DNA from 2 places in the Bacillus sp. FSL R7-0646 genome. Region 2 is predicted to be linked to the other one. Evidence: predicted binding sites of a transcription regulator. Region 2 holds the regulator's gene; the other holds the start of a gene.
The links. The regulator LexA, encoded in region 2, represses DNA repair genes until DNA is damaged. The targets are predictions, from matches to a motif close to CGAACATATGTTCG.
Positions count from the first base shown of each region.

Region 1: the regulator LexA is predicted to act here: its motif matches at 3,861-3,874, upstream of MKY62_RS06630 (ImmA/IrrE family metallo-endopeptidase).

Region 1 is NZ_CP150217.1:1,318,638-1,324,060, reverse strand. Features, by position in the region: gene MKY62_RS06675 (sigma-70 family RNA polymerase sigma factor) at 1-165, opposite strand, end outside; gene MKY62_RS06670 (XtrA/YqaO family protein) at 286-489, opposite strand; gene MKY62_RS06665 (hypothetical protein) at 486-827, opposite strand; gene MKY62_RS06660 (hypothetical protein) at 928-1,098, opposite strand; gene MKY62_RS06655 (ATP-binding protein) at 1,098-1,898, opposite strand; gene MKY62_RS06650 (hypothetical protein) at 1,798-2,628, opposite strand; gene MKY62_RS06645 (hypothetical protein) at 2,629-2,925, opposite strand; gene MKY62_RS06640 (helix-turn-helix transcriptional regulator) at 2,915-3,175, opposite strand; gene xre (HTH-type transcriptional regulator Xre) at 3,348-3,701, shown strand; gene MKY62_RS06630 (ImmA/IrrE family metallo-endopeptidase) at 3,890-4,546, shown strand; gene MKY62_RS06625 (poly-gamma-glutamate hydrolase family protein) at 4,560-5,207, opposite strand.
Region 2 is NZ_CP150217.1:1,937,568-1,952,202, forward strand. Features, by position in the region: gene MKY62_RS09935 (YxeA family protein) at 13-369, opposite strand; gene MKY62_RS09940 (hypothetical protein) at 553-987, shown strand; gene MKY62_RS09945 (hypothetical protein) at 1,105-1,251, shown strand; gene MKY62_RS09950 (redoxin domain-containing protein) at 1,264-1,530, shown strand; gene MKY62_RS09955 (manganese catalase family protein) at 1,679-2,542, shown strand; gene MKY62_RS09960 (DUF2935 domain-containing protein) at 2,627-3,427, shown strand; gene MKY62_RS09965 (GNAT family protein) at 3,559-4,077, shown strand; gene MKY62_RS09970 (hypothetical protein) at 4,070-4,372, shown strand; gene MKY62_RS09975 (TetR/AcrR family transcriptional regulator) at 4,691-5,287, shown strand; gene MKY62_RS09980 (MarR family transcriptional regulator) at 5,500-5,955, shown strand; gene MKY62_RS09985 (nitroreductase family protein) at 6,028-6,651, shown strand; gene MKY62_RS09990 (ring-cleaving dioxygenase) at 6,687-7,625, shown strand; gene MKY62_RS09995 (flavin reductase family protein) at 7,647-8,255, shown strand; gene wrbA (NAD(P)H:quinone oxidoreductase) at 8,456-9,067, shown strand; gene MKY62_RS10005 (hypothetical protein) at 9,388-9,528, shown strand; gene MKY62_RS10010 (prohibitin family protein) at 9,521-10,354, shown strand; gene MKY62_RS10015 (hypothetical protein) at 10,445-11,206, shown strand; gene MKY62_RS10020 (thymidylate synthase) at 11,266-12,105, shown strand; gene MKY62_RS10025 (NucA/NucB deoxyribonuclease domain-containing protein) at 12,464-12,892, shown strand; gene lexA (transcriptional repressor LexA) at 13,088-13,711, opposite strand; gene yneA (cell division suppressor protein YneA) at 13,864-14,175, shown strand; gene MKY62_RS10040 (recombinase family protein) at 14,194-14,635, shown strand, end outside.

The DNA.
Region 1 (5,423 bases), 620 kb from region 2:
GTTTTCAAGCCAGTCGATCACATATTCCAAATCGGTCATCATGTTTCTGATCAGTTTTTTATCATTCAGCTGTTCAGCCGTCAGCCCTTGTTCATCTTGATAGGGCTTATACAATTTTTTCGTGTTTTTCAGCGCTCTTTTATATTCGAAAAGCAAATCTTCCATTTTAATGTACCTCCGTTTTTTTGAAATAAAAAAGGACACCAATCAGCCGCACAGTTAAGATGTGCATCCTGATCAGCGTCCGCAGGCTTTCCGTCTTGGACAAATATTCAAGTTGTAGAGCTATAGCTTATAGCCGATTTCAAATTCGATCCTTGCGAGATCTCCCTTTCTCGTTTCAATGACGGTTTTGCCGTGCTCAGGCGCCTCGGCCTGCCATGCCGTGCCGTTCATTCCGTCAAGGACGATCACCGTCACCTTTCCTTTTTTGATGCGGCTTGCAACCGTCGTATCGTTGATATCTGTTAACTTTGCCGGATGGTTCATCTTGTTTCCTCCTCTTCAAATTCTGCTTTTGCGACGACTTTTTCTAAAATATTCTTCAATTGATTCTCAACTGAATCGCTGTGAACGGGCCGTTTTCGCTTCAAATAGGCAAGCGTGAGCTTCACTGCGGTCAACAGTTCGGGAGCTGCAGCGATTAAGCGGGCATTTTTTTCCTTGGAATATGCGCTGTAGTCGGCGACTTTGGCAATCACCCTTCCGTTGGAATAAGGAAACCGTTTCTTTTCGGCTTTGCTGTATGCTGAATAAATGTATACGTCGGTATTTGTTCTGACGACGCGCCATGGTGATGGGCTGTACGCCTCACTTTCGTTTTTCACGTATGTCTTTCCTCACTTTCCGTCTTCTTCGTGCCATCGTTTAATTTGTGCGTCTCTTTTTGCCGCTGTCCAGATGATGAGAATCATAGCTTTTAAACTTTTAAGCACCTTGTGTCACCCTTGTTTTCATTTTTGCAATCAGCGCTTCCAGATGTTTGATCACATCCGTCAAACCGCCGCTTTCAGTGCAGCAGTTCGGGCAAGCGCGGAAAATCGTTCCGACCCTTGCGTCCTGATGGATTGATTTTCTCCCATTACATAGCCGGCACATCAAACCATCCCCTCCAGTCTATGATTGATGCCGAAAGAGCTCCCGTTCAGGACGACGAGAAAGTCCCCGCACATTTCGACCAGCCTCGTTCCGAGCGCTTCGTCTATGCTGACAATTTCTTCAACGCTTAGCTCGCTGGACAGCATGATCGGCTTATGGTTCAAATACCTGTAATTGACGACGGCATATGTCTGTTCGATCTGCCATTCCGTTGCCCGCGGCCTGCCTGCCACCGGCTTAAACAGGTCATCAAGAAACAGCACCTCGACTTGCTTCATCCGGTTCAGCTTATTCTCAAGCAACGAAAAGTCCTGTTTTAAATCATTGAATCCTTCGACAAACGGAAAATACAGGACGGGTACAAAAAGCTTCCTCATCAGCTCATTGGCGGCAGCCGTCAGCAAATGAGTCTTCCCTGAACCGGGTCGTCCCAAGAGCGCGATGCTGTTTCTGCGGCTTTCCTGAATGTCCCGGTAAGCTTGTACATATTCAACGGCGCATTCATACGCCTCTTTTACAGATTGATGCTTTCCTTCCGTCTTGAATTGAGCAAAGTTTAAGTTTTTAAATTGTTCGGTGATTTCGCTCGTCTTCAACAGCTTTTGCGCTTTGCGCCATTCGCGGCAGACGCATGATACCCATACTTCCATCGTTCCGCGCCGTTCGATAAATCCGAGTTCATCTTTGCACTTCGGACAGTCATACCGTTTTGCGGCGGATTCTTCCGGTTTGCCCCCCTGTGATTGACGGCTCCTGTTTCTCAGTTCGTCCATGACCTCTTCGATTGTTCTTTTGGGCATTGTTCTCCCTCCTGACAGTTGTTTTCGTTTTCGCTTCCGCTTCAGCCAGCCGGCCGATGATATATTTTTCACAGTAGCTGAAGACCTTGATCGTTTCATGACGGCTTCGGCGCCGCGCCTCATACTCCTCAAAACATTGTTCAAGCCATTTGATTGTTTGCGGAAGAGACACTCCGCGGGCGACAATCCGGGCGATGGCCTGATAGTCTTTTGACGAGGGATGGACGGGCTTTCCTTCCTGCATCGACCTGAGGGCGGCAAATCGTTCTGCTATTGTTTTTATGGAACTCATATTATGTTTTGTGTTGATTTGTGTGATATCTTTATTGGATTGGACAAGCTTGTCCGCACTGCCAGTCTCTTCTGTCCGATCAGGCAGTTCTGTTCGGACATGGCTGGCGTAGGCAAATTTTTTTGAATGTCTGACTGACAAAATCATTCCGTAAGGCGCTCTTGTGACTGCAATGTAGCCGTTTCGTTCGAGAAGAGCGAGCCATCTTCTGATCGTTTTTTCGTTGACGCCGAATTGAAGAGCCAGTTCGGCTGCTTTCAGCGGCTTGTTGCCGAGCACGATGCCCCATGTCTCCCCATCGCGTTCGATTTCCTTTGTTGTTGAACTGATGCACCATAAAAAAAGCCAAATGGCATTGCCTATTTTCTCGTAGTGAACAGGTGTTAAAAGCCCTGAGTAAACCGAAAAGGGATAGCTTTGATCCGGCGGGCGGGACATTCATCTTCCCCCTTCCTTCTGCCTTTTGCGGTTCAGCCTGAGATACCGTTCGTATTGGCCTTTATGATCAAATTGGAATACAGGCTTTCCGTCTTTCGTAAAAGCGATGAATCCCCCGGCTTCTCCGAGCCGCCATTGATCAAACCGGTCTGAGCTGTAGGAAATCACAATTTTACCCATGCTTCCTCCTTTTGGATATCCGGCAAGTCCGCCGTGGCTTCTCATTTGCTCTCTGTCGGCTTCCTTTGGATAGCCGTGTGTTCGGATGCGTGTGACCATCGGATGTTCAAGATTCATGACATCGCCTTCTTTCATGCAGGTTTTCTTTGATACAATATGTATCTATAAAGGCCTGAAAAAGATCGGGAAACAGCAAACGATCAGGCACTGAATAAAGCGTTTCGAATTTCAGCATCGTTTCTCTGCCGGGATTGCGTGTTCCCCTTTCAATTTTGCGAACATAAACCTCGGAGAGTCCAAGTCTTTCCGACACTTGCTTCTGGGTCCATCCCCTCTTAGAGCGCTCTTCGATCAATCGTTTTCGCACATGTTCTCACTCCCTGTTTTTGATACAATACGTATCTGATGATTTGATTATATATGATACGCTTCTTATCATCAACACTTTTTTGATACTTTTTTTATCATCTGTTTATTTCGATACATTTTGTATCTATAATAGAGATAATCATGCCGAATTGAGGAAGAGAGGTCATTCTATGTTAGGCGGCAGACTGAAGAGCCTGAGAGGAAAAAGGACACAGGAAGAAGTGGCAAAGCAGATCGGTGTATCGCGGGCACGCTACTCCCATTATGAAAACGGAAGAAGCGAGCCGGACTATGAAACATTAAAAAAACTCGCTGATTACTATAAAGTGACGATAGACTATCTGCTGACAGGCACGGAAAAGAAAAAAAACATCGAAGACGAAATCGCAGATCCGGATCTGCAAATTGCCTACCGCGACATGCAGGAATTTTCCCCCGAAAGCAGACAGCAGGCCATCGAGTTCATTCAATACTTAAAAGAAAAAGAGAAGAAACGAAAGCCCGGAGATAAACAAAACGGATAAATAAGGAATTTTTATTAAACATTACCTGGTGAGCGCCGATTTAATAGATAAGACAATAAAAAAGGGAAAGATTTGCTAAAGTGGCTGCTCATCGTATATGATAGATCTGCATGAAATCATGACAGCCCCTTTGACGGGCTTTTCTTTCCCGCTAAAAACAGAACATTCGTTCGAAAGGGTGTCTCGTATTGAAGTTTTATTTATCTCACCTAGAAGAATACGTCAAAAATATGTACCAAAAGTTCGGTTTTTTTGAACCTCACCAGATTGATATGAATCGCATAGCCGCTCATTTTAATATTTGGATTCACTATGAAAATGTCAACAGCATGATGATTAAGCATGACGGCATGTACAGCATTATTCTCAACAGCAGCCTTTCAAAGGAAAAGCAGTGGGAGGACTTTGCCCATGAGCTGTGCCACGTATTAAAGCACGCCGGAAACCAGCTTTACATGAATCAGATGTTCAGGGAGCTGCAGGAGTTCCAGGCCAATCAATTTATGTACCATTTTTGCGTCCCTACTTTTATGCTTTTAAAAATGGATTTTCCTCAGCTGCGATGCCAAGCCGCTAAAATGATCGCCGACCTCTTTAAAGTCACGGAGTCGTTCGCTGTCAAACGGATCGAGCTCTTTGAAAAACGGCAGGCCGGAATCCAGTTTCATGAGGCGTGGATGGCAAGCCTTTCCCAAGAGAGCGAATCGGCGAATGCACCACGCTTTGAAGAAGTAGACGAACTTGCACGCTACCGGCGGGAAACCCGCCGCCCGTACGCAGCGGCAAACGGCCTCGGCAAAATGGTCGCTGCGGAAAGCCGGCCGGCTTATATGCTGAGAAAATAAAAAAACAGCCGGCTCAGCTGCCGGCTGCACTCGGCCCATATGCGATGCATGCTCCTTCCTTCAAAGCTTTGACATAGCGGGAAAACACCTCATTTTGAGACGTTCGCCTGCCCTTTAATGTGAATTGCTCAAACATCGCCTTCCGCTGGGCTGTGCTGATTTCAAATTGCACGCTTAAACCGGTTTGGCAGCGATTGTTGATGCTTGCAGGGTTTGTACCTGAAAGATAGCCCCTTTCAGCCGCCAGCTCCGCAGAAAATCCGTGCCTCTCCAATGTCTCCTTAAACATCAAGGCGCGCCTTCGATCTGTCCCTCCGATGAGCGTATGTCGATGAGCAGGCTCCTCATACCCGTGAAAAGCCAGTATGTACCGGTGTCCTGCAGCCATTCGCAAGGCAAGCGGGCAGTCAAAATGAGCGCTTGTCACATGAAGGCTCTTATTGCCGCGCCTTTTCAATCCTTCCAATAAATAAACCGAAGCGCCCTCTGCAAAAGCCTTGACAATTTCACTGATGCCCGGCTCGATCCCGCCCCCGTGGGGAGCCATCACAAGCAGAGCGCTCCCTGCATCCCGAGCAGCCACCGAATAATCGGTCCCTTCTATTTCGTTTTCTGCCATCTCTGTAAAGCTGCCGTATTGGTCAGTTAAAGCCCGCTTCATCTTTCGATTTTTGCACCTGCCTGTCCTGTTTTTATGTAGTGTACCGGGAGTCGCAGCGGTTGTAAATATGTTGCCTTCAGGATAATGAAATCTCTAGTAGGTATATAAACCTAAATCGAAAGGTTCATTTTATTGGGTATACAGGATGTATTTACCAATATCCTTCCGTAAAGTGGTAAACTCTAAAATGATTGCAACTTTAGTATTAGAGGAGAA
Region 2 (14,635 bases):
CTGCATGCTTTTTTAATTTTTCACACCTAATTGCTCTTTGGCTTTGGCGGGAATATCGTCTTTGTCAACCTCTTCCCATGACTTCACGCCTTTGTTTTCAGAATAGAAAAGCCTCAAAAACGCGCCTATGCGAAGGTTTTTATCAGCTGTGAATTCCATTGTTTTTTCTTGACCGTCTTCATCAAAACCGGCCAGTTCATATTTGAAGACGGAGTATTCCTCGCCGTCGTCAAATTTCGACGTGTCTTCCTCCCCGTTTCCAGTAATGTGAACATAATATTCGTCCGTCCCCACACGGTTTAAGTTACATCCGCTTAAAAATGCGGCAAATATGATCATCAGGCTGATCCATGGAATATGGTTTTTCACTTTTTCTCCTCATTTATGTTTCTGTCTAAAATGATAAGATTCATTGTCTGATAAAAAAATTGAATAACGTGACATGAACATTACACTTTTGTAAGGGATCGTTTTAGCACACGCAGGCAAATTAAATTTCAATATCCTTTTTATTCAATAAAGTTTATAATATGGAAAAAAGGAGGGGCGCCAATGAAAAAAATCGTATGTTTGATGGTGTTTTCAATCATGACGGCCTTCGGTATTCACATCCAGCCTGCTGAAGCTGCGGTTATAAAAGATGAGAAAAAGATGACCATGACAATGACTGAAGATCATGTGGGATTTTTTATGGCGGACAGCACCAATGTAAATTACTACCCGACATGGCTGTATTACAAGCTTACGATTTTTAACGCGGAAGGCTGCACACTCAACATCAAGCTGCAGAGAATCACGTTAACAGGACATGCGGTCACTTTAAGCGAGAAAGAGTATACGGGAAATCATCTTCATTTAAGTGCTGCAGATAAAGTGAGCGGGTCGCCGCACCGAAATCATTTCTTGGATATCACAAAAGTGTCGGGGTGCGGGGATGTTGGAATCACAGGTTTTTACGGCTTTGAGCACCAAATGCCGGGCTACTAATTGATATAGAAAGCGCGGGAGGGGACTTTTCCAGAGTCCTTTTTTCATATCATCGCAAAAAATGCTAAATATCAGGAGAAAAAACAAACGCTGCTTTTATTGAGAGGCGCCATCCTCTTGCTGCTATGTTCTGCGGCTGGTTATGCTCTTTATCAGCATGTTGCCGGAGGCCGGAATGAACAGGCAGGCGCCGTCCTTCATCAGCAGGCATTACATTTTAAATTATCGACTTTAGAGGGCGGTGACATCGAACTGAAAAAATGACGGGGAAAGGCGGTGCTTGTCAACTTTTGGGGGGCTTTTTGTACACCGTGCAAAGAGGAGATGCCCGTCATGCAAAAAGCTTATGACCGTTTTAAAGGAGACGGTTTTGAAATCATCGCTGTCAATGTGCGTGAATCGAAAGGTGCGGTAAAGAGCTTTGTCGACCGCCATGGCTTAACTTTTCCGGTCGCTTTGGATCAATCGGCTGAAGTTTACCGTTCTTGGGAAATGTATTATTTGCCTGCAAGTATATTCATTAATCGGGAAGGGAGAGCGTAGCGAATGTATGTCGGAGGAATGTCTGAGCGGCAAGTTGATATGTGGGTTGCAGACATTCTTAGCGATTCATAGAAACTCATTCAAAAGGCATAGACAAACACCTATTGTTCTTATCGTTCATAAGGTAGCTCAGGAGAGGAGCGATCTTATGTTTTTTCATATTAAAGAACTACAGTATCACGCAAAGCCTGATAAACCCGATCCATTATTTGCGAAAAAGCTGCAAGAGATACTTGGAGGACAGTTCGGGGAAATATCAGTAGCTCTGCAGTATCTTTTCCAAGGATGGAGTGTCAGGGGCAATGGCAAGTACAAAGATCTGCTGATGGATACAGGAGCTGAAGAGCTTGCCCATATCGAGATGCTGGCGACGATGATCGCAAGGCTTTTGGACGGTGCGCCGGTCGGTGATCTTGAAAAAGCGGCAAAAGATCCTGTGATCGGTGCCATTCTGGGAGGGATGAATCCGCAGCATGCCATCGTATCAGGATTAGGGGCGATGCCGGCCGACAGTGTGGGAAACCGCTGGACCGCCGATTATATTATCGCAAGCGGAAATTTGCTTGCCGACTTTCGGGCAAATTTAAACGCGGAATCACAGGGGCGCCTGCAGGCCGTCCGCCTTTATGAAGAGACGACGGACCGCGGTGTTAAAGATATGCTCTCCTGGCTGATTGCAAGGGATACGATGCATCAAAACCAGTGGCTTGCAGCCATCAAAGAACTGGAAGCGAAAGAAAATGTCGTCGTCCCAAGTACGTTTCCGCGCAATCTGGAAAAAAGGGAAGTCTCCCATGTATTATTTAATTTTTCAAGAGGCAACGAGAGCGCTGCAGGCAGATGGGCGAAGGGACCGAGCATGGATGGAGAAGGCGTTTTTCAGTATGTTGAGCATCCTCAGCCCCTTGCGAAAAAACCGGTGTTAAGACCTGCGCCTCCATATATTCATGATACGCCGCCATCAGTTATTCAACATCACCGGGATGATGTACTGCCTCCGAATCTTTATTGAACCGCTTTATTTTTCCTATGATCATATTTCGGGCTTGCAGCGAATAGCCATATTGAAGAATGGTATTTAAAGGGAGGCGCAAGCTTGAAAACTTATAAGGAAACGGCCGTTTTCGAACATACCTTTTGGCTTCAGGTTTTAGGTGATCATGCGCGTTTTATTTTGGACTCTCTCGCCGAAAGGGAAAAAAACGATATTCAAAAGGCGAAGCAGTTCAAGCAAGCGTTTGATGTTTTGCTGAAAAAAGTGAACGCTTCGCCTGATTTGTATTCATTAACGCTTGAAGCTGAAGAATATGCTCTTCAGTTCAGGAAATTTAAACTCTTCATCATTAAAAGGCACCTGACAGGCGATATTAAAATTCACCTTTCTCCAACTTTTATCAACCATATGGTAAATGAACTGGAGGAATATTTGCTTGTGCTAAAATACTTGAAAAAGCGGGAAGCGCCGCCTGTTTTCCACGAGCTGCACCACCATATGCTGTGGCTGATGGATGCCGCCGGACATGCCGGCGCGATTGCCGATGACTTGGATGCGGTTGAAAAACGATTGAAAGAAAAGAGCCGGGAGTTTGTCAAACACTTTGAACAGTTCTACATTAAATCCGTTGAATTGACGGGATATCTCAGAGCGAATGTTGAATCTTTTCCCGCTCTCAGAAGGATGAACAAAGACGTGAAGCTTGAGATCGAACTGTTCCGTACATTTTTGAAAGAAGTGGAGGAATTGGAGCTTACAGATCAGATGCTCGGTACGTTCTCCGCACTGATGGCAGACCATATGATGAGGGAAGAATGCTATTATTTAATGAAAATCGCCGAATCGACAAATACGCAAGAACCTGCGTGCGACCCTGCAAAACCGAGGCTGCTTGAAAAGTAAAGCCGGCGGTTTTGCTGTTTTTTTGATGAAGCTGCGAATCGATTTGGCACCTGCAAGTTTGCACAGCCTTTTTCATGCGATTATAATTCAGAATATATAGAAAATCTAAAGACTGTTTGGAGGGCTTTTTCGTGCAAGTCAGAAAAATAAAGGATTCAGATGCCAAAAGCTATCTCAAACTCTGTGAAACGATCGATGAAGAATCTGAATTCATGCTGTTTGAACCAGGTGAACGAAAGCTTCACGCGCAACGGCAAATCAAACAGATCGAATCCGGAATGTGCGAAGTTTTTGTTTGTGCGGCTGACGACGGAAGCTTAATCGGATATGTTGCAGCAGCCAAGGGGCAGGTTCAGAGAGCTCGCCACCGCGCCCATGTGGTGATCGGCATACGCCAAGCGTATATCGGACAAGGTATTGGAGTAAAGCTTTTTCAGGCATTGGAAAAATGGGCCTGTGAAGAAAAGATTCACAGACTTGAACTGACTGTTATGACTCATAATACAGCTGCCGTTCGTTTATACAAAAAAACGGGCTTTATCATTGAAGGCACTAAAAAGCATGCTTTGAAAGTAAAAGGGCAATATGTTGATGAATATGTCATGTCCAAATTAATCAACGAACAGCAAAGGGAGGTTTCAAATGAATGACGGGTGCCATCAGGCCATTGCTGCTGTCAGCTATTATAAAACAGAACGGACGATTGATTTTAACCGGCAAACTTATACAAAAAAGCAGAATCAAATGTACTTGTACAACGATAAAATTTTAACAGCAAGCCGCCAGTATCGTTTGGAGCACGTCTATGACGTTTCATACAGACCTTTTTCCGAGGCCGGTTTGCTTTACCTCCATACGAACCAGGGGGTATTTGCTTATGAAGTGAACGTTGACCCCGGGTATTTCATTGAGGCTTTTAAAAAACAGAAAAATCCAATTAAATAAATTGCAATATATATGAAGTTTTTAGCAGTAAATGCTAGAATGAATGTTGGGAATTTTGCAAGGGAAGGAACATACCGGAGCCTGTTAGGGCGATTGACCTTGTTGGCTTACCGGGCTTATGCCACTTGGCGGTGTTTATATGTCACTGCTATGCTTGATGGTAGAACGTCCGCTTAGGCTGCAGGTGTATGTTTGAGCAAAGATTTTAAGCGGCTTTTTCCAATTTTCTTTCACATAACAAGTCCTTGACGTTCCCAGTATATTTAAATACATAGACGGTTTAACTTAATTAGAGAAGTAGAGAGGACAGACAGCTTAATGAAAAAGAAGACACAGAATACGGTTCAAAAGATCGTAGAAGCCGGATATCGTCTGTTCGCCCAAAATGGATATTCGGCAACCTCTGTAGATGAAATTATGAAAGAAGCCGGTTTTTCTAAAGCTACGTTTTATTTGTATTTTAAGTCAAAGGAGATGCTGTTTCTCCATATTATGAATGAGCAGATGGAAGATCGCTTTCAGACCAGCATGAATTGTTTTCGAAAAAAGACGCTGAGGGGATTGCTCGCGGGGATTGAACACTTGATTCAAACATCAAATAAAGAGCATTCGACAGCTTTATTTTTGGAATTTATGGCAAATAGTCATAGATATCCTGAGATTCAAAGAAAGGTAGCCCTTCTGTATGAGCAGTGGAGGGAGTTTTTTGTCGAAATGATTGAGCAGCTGCAGGAAGAAGGCATTGTTCAGAAACAGCTCCATCCGAAGGTGATGGCGTCTACGCTGATTGCCATCTTTAACGGCTACAACCATCAACACCACGCGGATCCGTCGATTAATAAACAGGAACAGCTTCAGTCCATTATTTTCTTGCTGAATCCGAAGCTGCATCTTCAGATAAAAGACAAGCTATGAATACATCATAAGACTTTTGAAACAGCCGGCGCTGCCGACCTTGAGTCGGCGGTTTTTTGCGTCAGATGAATCCACTTCGGTACGCCGCACAACAAAGCAAATCACATGCAACCGTTTAACAGCGAGCGTTTATTTCTTTTAAATAGTTGACACAAGCAAATCGTTATTATACAATTATCTCGAATTCGAGATAATTAAAAAGGATGAATGCCATGGGCAGTCAAGATATGGAGAGATATGAAGAGGAGTTGTCTTTAAAGGCATTTATTGTCTTGTCTCGAGCATTACAATCGATTAAAAAGCGTGTGGAAGAAGACATTAAATGTTTAGGATTAAATCCAACTGAGTTTGCTGTTTTAGAATTAATCTATAATAAAGGCGATCAGCCGATACAAAAAATAGGCGAAAAGGTATTAATCGCAAGCAGCAGTATTACCTATGTTATAGATAAGCTGGAGAAGAAAAGTTTAATAGTAAGAAGGCCTTGTCCTAAAGATCGCCGTATAACATACGCTGCCTTAACGAATGAAGGAACTGCACTGATGAACAATCTTTTTCCTAAACATAAAGCAGCTATGAAAGGCATTTTCGGCGGGCTGGACATTAAAGAAAAAGAAGTTCTAATTGAAAAGTTGAAAAAACTGGGCTTCCATGCCCAAAGCATGTAAATTTTTTTACGACAATATCTCGAATTCGAAATATACGAATTCATAATAAATGTCGATTGCGAGGTAGTAGTAATGACCGAATTTCTAGAGTTAGTAAAAGAAAGACGATCAGCAAGTAATTTTCTTCCTGGATATTCAATTTCTGAACAGGAGCTTAATGAAATATTTGAAATTGTAAAATTGGCTCCCTCTGCTTTTAATTTGCAGCATACAAACTATATTGCGGTGTTGGATAAAGAAAAGAAGAACATGTTGCATGAAGCAGCTAATGGCCAATACAAGATCCTAAGCTCGTCGGCAGTCATCATCGTTTTGGGTGACAAAAAGGCCTTTCATCAAGCAAAAGAAATCTACGAAGGTTTAAAACTGCTCGGAGTACTTAATAAACAAGAATATGATGATATGGTTCACGATACGGTTTCTTTCTATCAATCCAGAGGAGAAGCATTTCAAAGGGATGAAGCCATCAGGAATGGCTCATTATCTTCTATGCTCTTTATGATGGCTGCTAAAGAAAAAGGTTGGGATACTTGTCCCATGATTGGCTTTGATCCTCAAAAGGTAAAAGAGGTATTGAATATAAATGAGCAATATGAGGTCGTCATGATGATCACCCTTGGGAAGGAAAAATTAGAAAGCAGAAAACCGCGGGGATTTAGAAAACCTGTAAATGAATTTGTAACCTATATCTCATAATAAAGCTATGTTTCATGAAAGAGGAGTGAAATGATATGAAAAAGAAAACAAGCGGAATCCATCACATTACCGCGATTGTCGGCCATCCGCAAGAGAATGTCGATTTTTACGCTGGCGTTCTAGGTTTACGTTTAGTGAAAAAAACTGTTAATTTTGATGATCCGGGAACATACCACCTGTATTTCGGTAATGAAGGCGGAAAACCGGGAACGATTATTACATTCTTTCCATGGGTGGGTGCTCGCCGAGGAGTCATTGGAGATGGCCAGGTGGGAGTTACTTCATACGTCGTTCCTAAAGGCGCAATGGCATTTTGGGAAAACAGATTGGCAAAATTTAATTTGCCTTATACAAAAATGAACCGTTTTGGAGAGGAGTACTTAGAGTTCGATGATCCTCATGGACTTCATCTGGAAATTGTCGAAAGAGAAGAAGGGGAAAAGAACAGCTGGAAGATAGGAGAAATTACACCGGACAAAGCAATCAAAGGATTTGGCGGAGCAACACTTTTATCCAAACAACCGGAAAAAACGGCTGAATTATTAGAAAAGGTTATGGGACTTGAAAAAGTTGGTGAAGAAGGAGATTTTGTACGTTTTCGTTCTTCTGGTGATATCGGGAATATAATTGATTTGAAATTAACAACTATAGGCAGCGGACAAATGGGGATTGGTACAGTTCACCATATTGCCTGGAGAGCTATTGATGACAATGATCAATTAGAATGGCAAAAATATGTTGCAGAAAATGGTTATCGTGTTACACCCGTGCAAGACAGAAATTATTTTAACGCGATTTATTTTAGAGAACACGGGGAGATTTTATTTGAAATTGCAACAGATCCTCCAGGGTTCGCCCATGATGAATCACATCAAACAATGGGAGAACAGTTAATGTTGCCGGCTCAGTATGAACACTACAGAGAGCAGTTAGAAAGAAGATTAATTCCTATAACAGTGAAGGCGCTGGATTAATTTTTGCACGGAAGTGATTCAATGCTGTCCATTGATCCGCTTACAAAAACGGAAAGAGAGAACTACAAGTTTTTAATCGGGAGTATCATACCAAGACCCGTGGCGTTTGTTACAAGCCTGTCAGAGGAGGGCGTCTTAAACGGAGCTCCATTTAGTTATTTTAATATTGTATCTTCAAATCCTCCCATGATCTCCCTGTCCATACAACGTTCTGAAGGGAGCCAAAAAGATACAGCGAGAAACATTCTGAAGAGCAAAGAATTTGTGGTCCATATCGTTGATGAACAAAATGTTGAAAAAGTGAATGCAACGGCCGCGAGCCTACCTCCAAGTCAAAGTGAAATTCAGTTAGCGGAGTTAACCCCGGTTGAAAGTGTGAAAGTCTCGGTACCGGGGGTTAAAGAAGCGAAAGTGCGCATGGAATGTGTTCTGGAGTATTCATTAGAGTTGGGAGATAAACACTCTCCCGGCTGCGATTTCATGATAGGTCAAGTCGTTCAATATCATATCGAGAGCGGCATTTATGAAAATGGAAAAATTGATCCGAGAGGCCTCGGAGCCATCAGCCGATTGGCCGGGCATGATTACGCAAAGATTGGTGAAATCTTTACCAGGGAAAGACCGAAGTAATATAACCATCCACGATATCTCGAAGTTGAGATTTATTAAACTGAAATGTTTTAAGCTTATTGTAGCAAGGAATAATAAAGGCAGCGAAACACTTTCAAGGGGGTGGTTTTTAAAAGGTTTAAAAAAAGAAAACAAAAAAGCGGGTGTAAAATATGGGATTTTTAGACAAATTATTTAGAAAATCAAAGGAGATGGATCATATGTCAAATGTGAAATTAGCTGTAGTTTTTTATAGTATGGGCGGAACAAACTATCAATTAGCAAAATGGGCTGCAGAAGGCGCAAAAGAAGCAGGCGCTGACGTCAAAGTATTAAAAGTACAAGAATTGGCTCCGCAATCAGTTATTGAAGGAAATGAAATATGGAAAGCAACTGTTGATGCAACAAAAGACATTCCAGTCGTAACCTCAGAAGATATAGAGTGGGCAGACGCTATTATATTCAGTACACCAACACGTTTTGGCAATATGGCATCCCAAATGAAACAGTTTCTTGATACACAAGGCGGACTTTGGGCAAACGGCAAGACAGTTAATAAAGTTGTAAGTGCAATGTCCTCCGCTCAAAATCCACATGGTGGTCAAGAAGCGACGATCTTGTCCTTATATACTTCAATGATGCACTGGGGAGCTATTATTGCTTCTCCTGGATACACTGATCCTGTCCTATTTGGGGCTGGCGGAAATCCATATGGAACGAGTGTTACAGTCGATCAAGACGGGAAGATGATTGAAGACGTAGAAGCCGCAGTGAAACATCAAGCAAAACGAACGGTGACCGTAGCTGAATGGGTCAAAAAGGGCAATCAGTAATATTTGAAATTTAAAAGAGCCAAATGACTGGCTCTTTTTTTAGTTGGTTCAGTTGAGCCGTTTTTCTTATTTGATGTCTTCATTTGACTGCGAACACGCCATAATTGCGCGGCATAAGGAATAAGATATCCAACATATCCTATAACGATGCCCGTGCAGGAGGAATCCGTCTTTTAAGTTGATGATTTCACAATGATAAAATTTTTTTCTATTAAATTTTAAAAAAATGAAACTTTAAGTTCATATGAACGTAAACATAAGTGAAATGATTTTATTTAGTCATACGATCAATCAACAAATGCAAAAGGGGTGAAACAAAAGTGAAAGTCATGATTGGTTCGATCATATTGCTGCTCATTATAGGGTTTGGCGTATGGCTTATGTTGAGCCCGCTTTTTAAAAAAGTCGGAAGCGGGGCGACCAAAATAAAGAAAACGCTGGAGGACGACAAAGATGAATGAAAAACAACCAAAGAAAAATAAAAACAAAACGCTGCTCGGCGGAATCATTGTCGCTGCCGCTTTAATTATTGGAGGATTCACGGCCTCCCTGTTCATCGAGAAAATCCCGAACGGATATGTCGGCGTCGTTTATTCCCCGAATGGCGGGGTAAAATCGGAAACGCTGGATCAAGGCTGGCATTTAGTCGGGCTGTTTGACAAAGTCACAAGATATCCGGTACGGATGCAGACTGTAAACAATCAGGATATTCAAGTGGCTACTTCCGACGGCAAAAACATCTCAATGGACATTGCCTACAACTATGTCGTTCAGCCTGATAAAGTCGTAGAATTGTTTAATAAATTCGGAGCGGTCGATATTGAATCAATCGAAAACAGCTACTTGAAAACAAGGCTGTGGGACGCTGCGAGAAAGTCGATTTCCAAATATTCCGTCATTGATACATACGGACAAAAATCATCTGATGCCGCTGCAGAAATTCAAAAAACATTTGCAGATGATATGAAGGGGCTCGGCTTTGTCATTGACGATTTAACACTCGGCGTGCCGAAGCCTGATAAAGCGACTCAGGAAGCGATTGACGCGCGCGTGAAGTCTTCGCAGGAACTGGAAAGAACACAGACGGAGCTGAAGATCGCCGAAGCGGAAGCGAAAAAGAAAAAGATCGAAGCCCAAGGTATTGCCGAGTACAACGAAATTATTAAAAAGTCGATGTCGGATGAAATGATCAAGTATCAATGGATCCAAAAATGGGACGGAAAAATGCCTAAAGCGACCGGATCGAATTCCCTGATCCAGATTCCAACCGATGAGAAAGGAAAATAAAACGAAAAAAATCCCTTGCCAAGGGATTTTTTTCGTCTCGGGCGCACGTATATAATGGTGTTAACAATCGTTTCTGAGACAGGGGGTAAGATGTTGTTTGCTCCGGAAGCCATTCTCCGTACGTGGAGAAAATTTGACTCTTTTCCGATGGAAACGCTGACAAAAGCATGGTTTTATCATCAGGCAGGAGATGGGAGACAGCGGGAAGTATCGATGATGAAGGAGCACTATCAAGAGTACGGGATTGCCGGCAATTGTTTTGACCTTTCGATTTGGCTGCTGGATGAGTTCACAAAAGACGGAGTGGAAGCTTTTCCAATCGGCCGTTCGTTCAAAACGGAACGCGCGCATGCCGCAGTCATCGCCCTTGATGAAAGAGGCCGGCGCTTTTTGTGTGATCTGGGAGACCAATGGCTGCATCCGATTCTGATCGATTGCGAATCTGAAGATTATACCAATGAAAAGCTGGGCGGTTTTTTCCCTGCCGCACAAGTTCAAGTCATGCCGACAGCCGGCGGAGTTGAGGTCCTTTACCATCGGCCGAACGGAAAGGTGTCGACTCAAGTCTACAATACAGACCCTGTTGACATGTCCGTTTTTTTAAAGGCGGCTGAATACTCGCAGGCGGCATTGAAGCCTGCGCCTTTACTGGAATGCAGAATTCCGTTTCAGCATGAAATCGCCCATTGGGAATTCAGCGGCTGGGACATATATCTTAGTACGAGCAAAGGATTATACAGAGAAGCGAAGCCGGACACAATCGAAGGATGGACTGAAAAAATCCACGATATCTCAGGATACGATAAAAATGTTCTCAAGAAAGCATTGGAGATTTATCAAACCCGCGCGTGATCTTAAACCTTGAAAAAAACTCATTTTATACATATCATGTGGAAAGAGGAGAGGATAAGATGAGCCATTATGACCAGCAATACAATGCAATCATACAAAAAATTATTGAATCAGGGATCTCCGATGAAGAATATCAGGTTCGGACGAAGTGGGATTCAGACGGAACGCCGGCTCATACGCTGAGCATCATGAGCGAAAAAATGCGGTTTGACAATTCAGAAGTGCCGATTTTGACGACGAAGAAGGTGGCGTGGAAAACGGCCATTAAAGAGCTGCTTTGGATTTGGCAGCTGAAATCCAATGATGTTCAAGTTCTGAATGATATGGGGGTTCATATTTGGGATCAATGGCGTCTTGAAGACGGCACAATCGGAGCAGCGTACGGCTATCAATTAGGGAAGAAAAACAGAACGGTTAACGGCCAGAAAGTCGATCAAGTGGATTATTTGCTTCATCAGTTAAAGCATAACCCTTCTTCACGCAGGCATTTGACCATGCTGTGGAATCCCGATGATTTGGATGGCATGGCTTTGACGCCCTGCGTCTATGAGACGCAATGGTATGTGAAAGAAGGAAAGCTCTCTTTAGAAGTAAGAGCGAGAAGCAACGACATGGCGCTTGGCAACCCGTTCAATGTGTTTCAATATAATGTCTTGCAGCGCATGATCGCGCAAGTCCTCGGTTATGAGCTGGGCGAATACATCTTCAACATCGGTGACTGCCACATCTATACCCGTCACATCGACAATTTAAACATTCAGATGAAACGCGAGCAGTATGAAGCGCCAAAGCTATGGATCAACCCGGATATCAAAAATTTTTATGACTTTACAATCGATGATTTTAAATTAATCGACTATAAGCACGGCGACAAGCTGACATTTGAAGTTGCCGTATGAACAGGCGGATTTCCCGCCTGTTTTTTTGTACAGTGATGAAAAACGGCCTTGGAGGATGATTCAAGAAGATACAGACATATAATACGGCAAGACAGGCACAAGGGCTGTCGATATGGAGCTGTTTGCGGGAATTCATTAAAACACGCGGCTGAAGTTATGTTTTTACCAACGATATCAACGGTTCATGTTCTGATGCAAAAGCGATGACGTGCAGCATCTTAAAAAATAACGTCATAGAAGAATAAACGTTCATTTACACAATCTAAACGTCTTTTTCACAAAGAACCCGAAAAGCAAAAACAATTCTCTCTTAATCTGTTAGTAACACCAGCATATACAAGAGGAGGTTGTTTTTGTCATGATCAAAAAATGGGCGGTTCATCTGCTGTTTTCCGCATTGGTACTGCTTGGGCTTTCGGGAGGCGCCGCATATTCTCCTCAGCATGCCGAAGGTGCTGCAAGGTATGACGACATATTGTATTTTCCGGCATCACGCTATCCCGAAACCGGCGCTCATATCAGCGACGCAATCAAAGCGGGGCATTCAGATGTCTGCACGATTGAAAGATCGGGAGCGGATAAGCGCCGCCAGGAATCACTGAAGGGGATTCCGACTAAGCCGGGCTTTGACCGTGACGAATGGCCGATGGCCATGTGTGAAGAAGGGGGCAAAGGAGCGTCTGTCAGATATGTCAGCTCATCGGATAACCGCGGAGCCGGCTCCTGGGTCGGGAACAGGCTGAGCGGTTTCGCCGACGGGACGAGAATTTTGTTTATCGTTCAATAAAAGGCGAAAAACAAATATCTTTCCTTTGGGAAACATTTTTGTTGACAGGAAAATCGTTGTGGGGGATAATGGTAATGTAAGCATATTATCATTCCCTCTGTTTCAGGTTCGCATCCTTCATTGCCGAATGGATGTGAGCCTGTTTTTTCGTGCAAAAAAACCGCCGACCGGCGGTTTTGCTGATGAGTCCGTGTTTTAATGAACAGTGCGGAAAACGCCGATGACTTTTCCGAGAATCGTCACATTCTGAAGGATGATCGGCTCCATCGTCGGGTTTTCCGGCTGAAGGCGGATATGGGTTTCCTCCTTGAAAAACCGCTTAACAGTCGCTTCGTCGTCTTCGGTCATCGCAACGACGATATCCCCGTTGTTTGCGGTGTTCTGCTGCTTGACAATCACATAATCTTGATCAAGAATTCCGGCATCGATCATGCTTTCTCCCATGATCTCCAGCATGAAGACGTGCTCATCCGGCGGCGCCAGGCGTTCGGGAAGCGGAAAGTATTCCTCGATGTTTTCGACTGCGGTAATCGGTGTACCGGCGGTCACCTTTCCGATGACCGGGACATTGACAACCTGGTTTTTCGGAATATGAATTTCCTCCTCTGTATCGAGAATTTCGATCGCTCTCGGCTTCGTCGGATCCCTTCTGATCAATCCCTTCGTTTCAAGCCTTGCCAAGTGGCCGTGTACCGTTGAACTTGACGCCAGGCCGACCGCTTCTCCGATCTCCCTGACGGAAGGCGGATAGCCTTTGCGCTTCACTTCTTCTTTAATGAAACGCAAAATATCAAGTTGTCTTTTTGATAGCTTCGTCATTTTTTGCACCTCAAAACGTCGATTTTAGCTAGATTATAGCATGTTTTTCCTCTGAGTACAAACATAGGTTCGAAAAAAACGATTGACAGAAACATTTGTTCGTATGTATACTGAAGTCACAAAAACCGAACAAACATTCTGGGGTGATGGATATGAAAAAAGAATCATTGATTTTTGTCAGTCTGTTTACTGCTATGATCAGCTGCTGTATTCTGTTTGTGTCTTTTGCCGGTAAGATCGAAGAAAGAAAGCAATATGTTAAAATAGAAGTGCAAGAAGGCGATACATTGTGGGAGCTGGCCGACCGGATCAAAGGCGGAAAAACCGCTGACAAACACAAATTCATCGAATGGGTCGCCGATAAAAACAATCTGCCGACCTCTGTCATTAAACCGGGAGATGTCTTGATCCTGCCGGTAGCCAAACAGCACTCCGATCAATATCAGCTTGCAGTTGTAGAATAAGAGATTGAGGGGATTTCCATGAATGCGATTATTTACACCAGGGTAAGCACTGCGAAGGAGCAGCAGGAAACCTCATTAAAGCGGCAGGAGGAAGAGCTTAAGTCGCTTGCCGCCGAACACGGGATGAACGTCGTGAGCGTCATTTCCGAACAGGCGAGCGGATATGAAATGGACCGCGACGGCGTCTTCGATCTGCTCGAGGAAATCAAAACATCAGACATCGACGCGGTTTTAATACAGGATGATACGCGGCTTGGAAGAGGGAATGCCAAAATTGCCCTTCTTCACTGTTTATATAAAGAAGGCGTTCAAATCTACACGCTGGCTCACCGCGGAAAGCTCGAGCTTTCCGAAGCGGACTCGATGGTTTTGGAGATTGTCGGCATTGTCGAGGAATACCAGCGGAAAATACATAACCTGAAAATTAAGCGGGGAATGAAGAAGGCGGTCGAAAACGGCT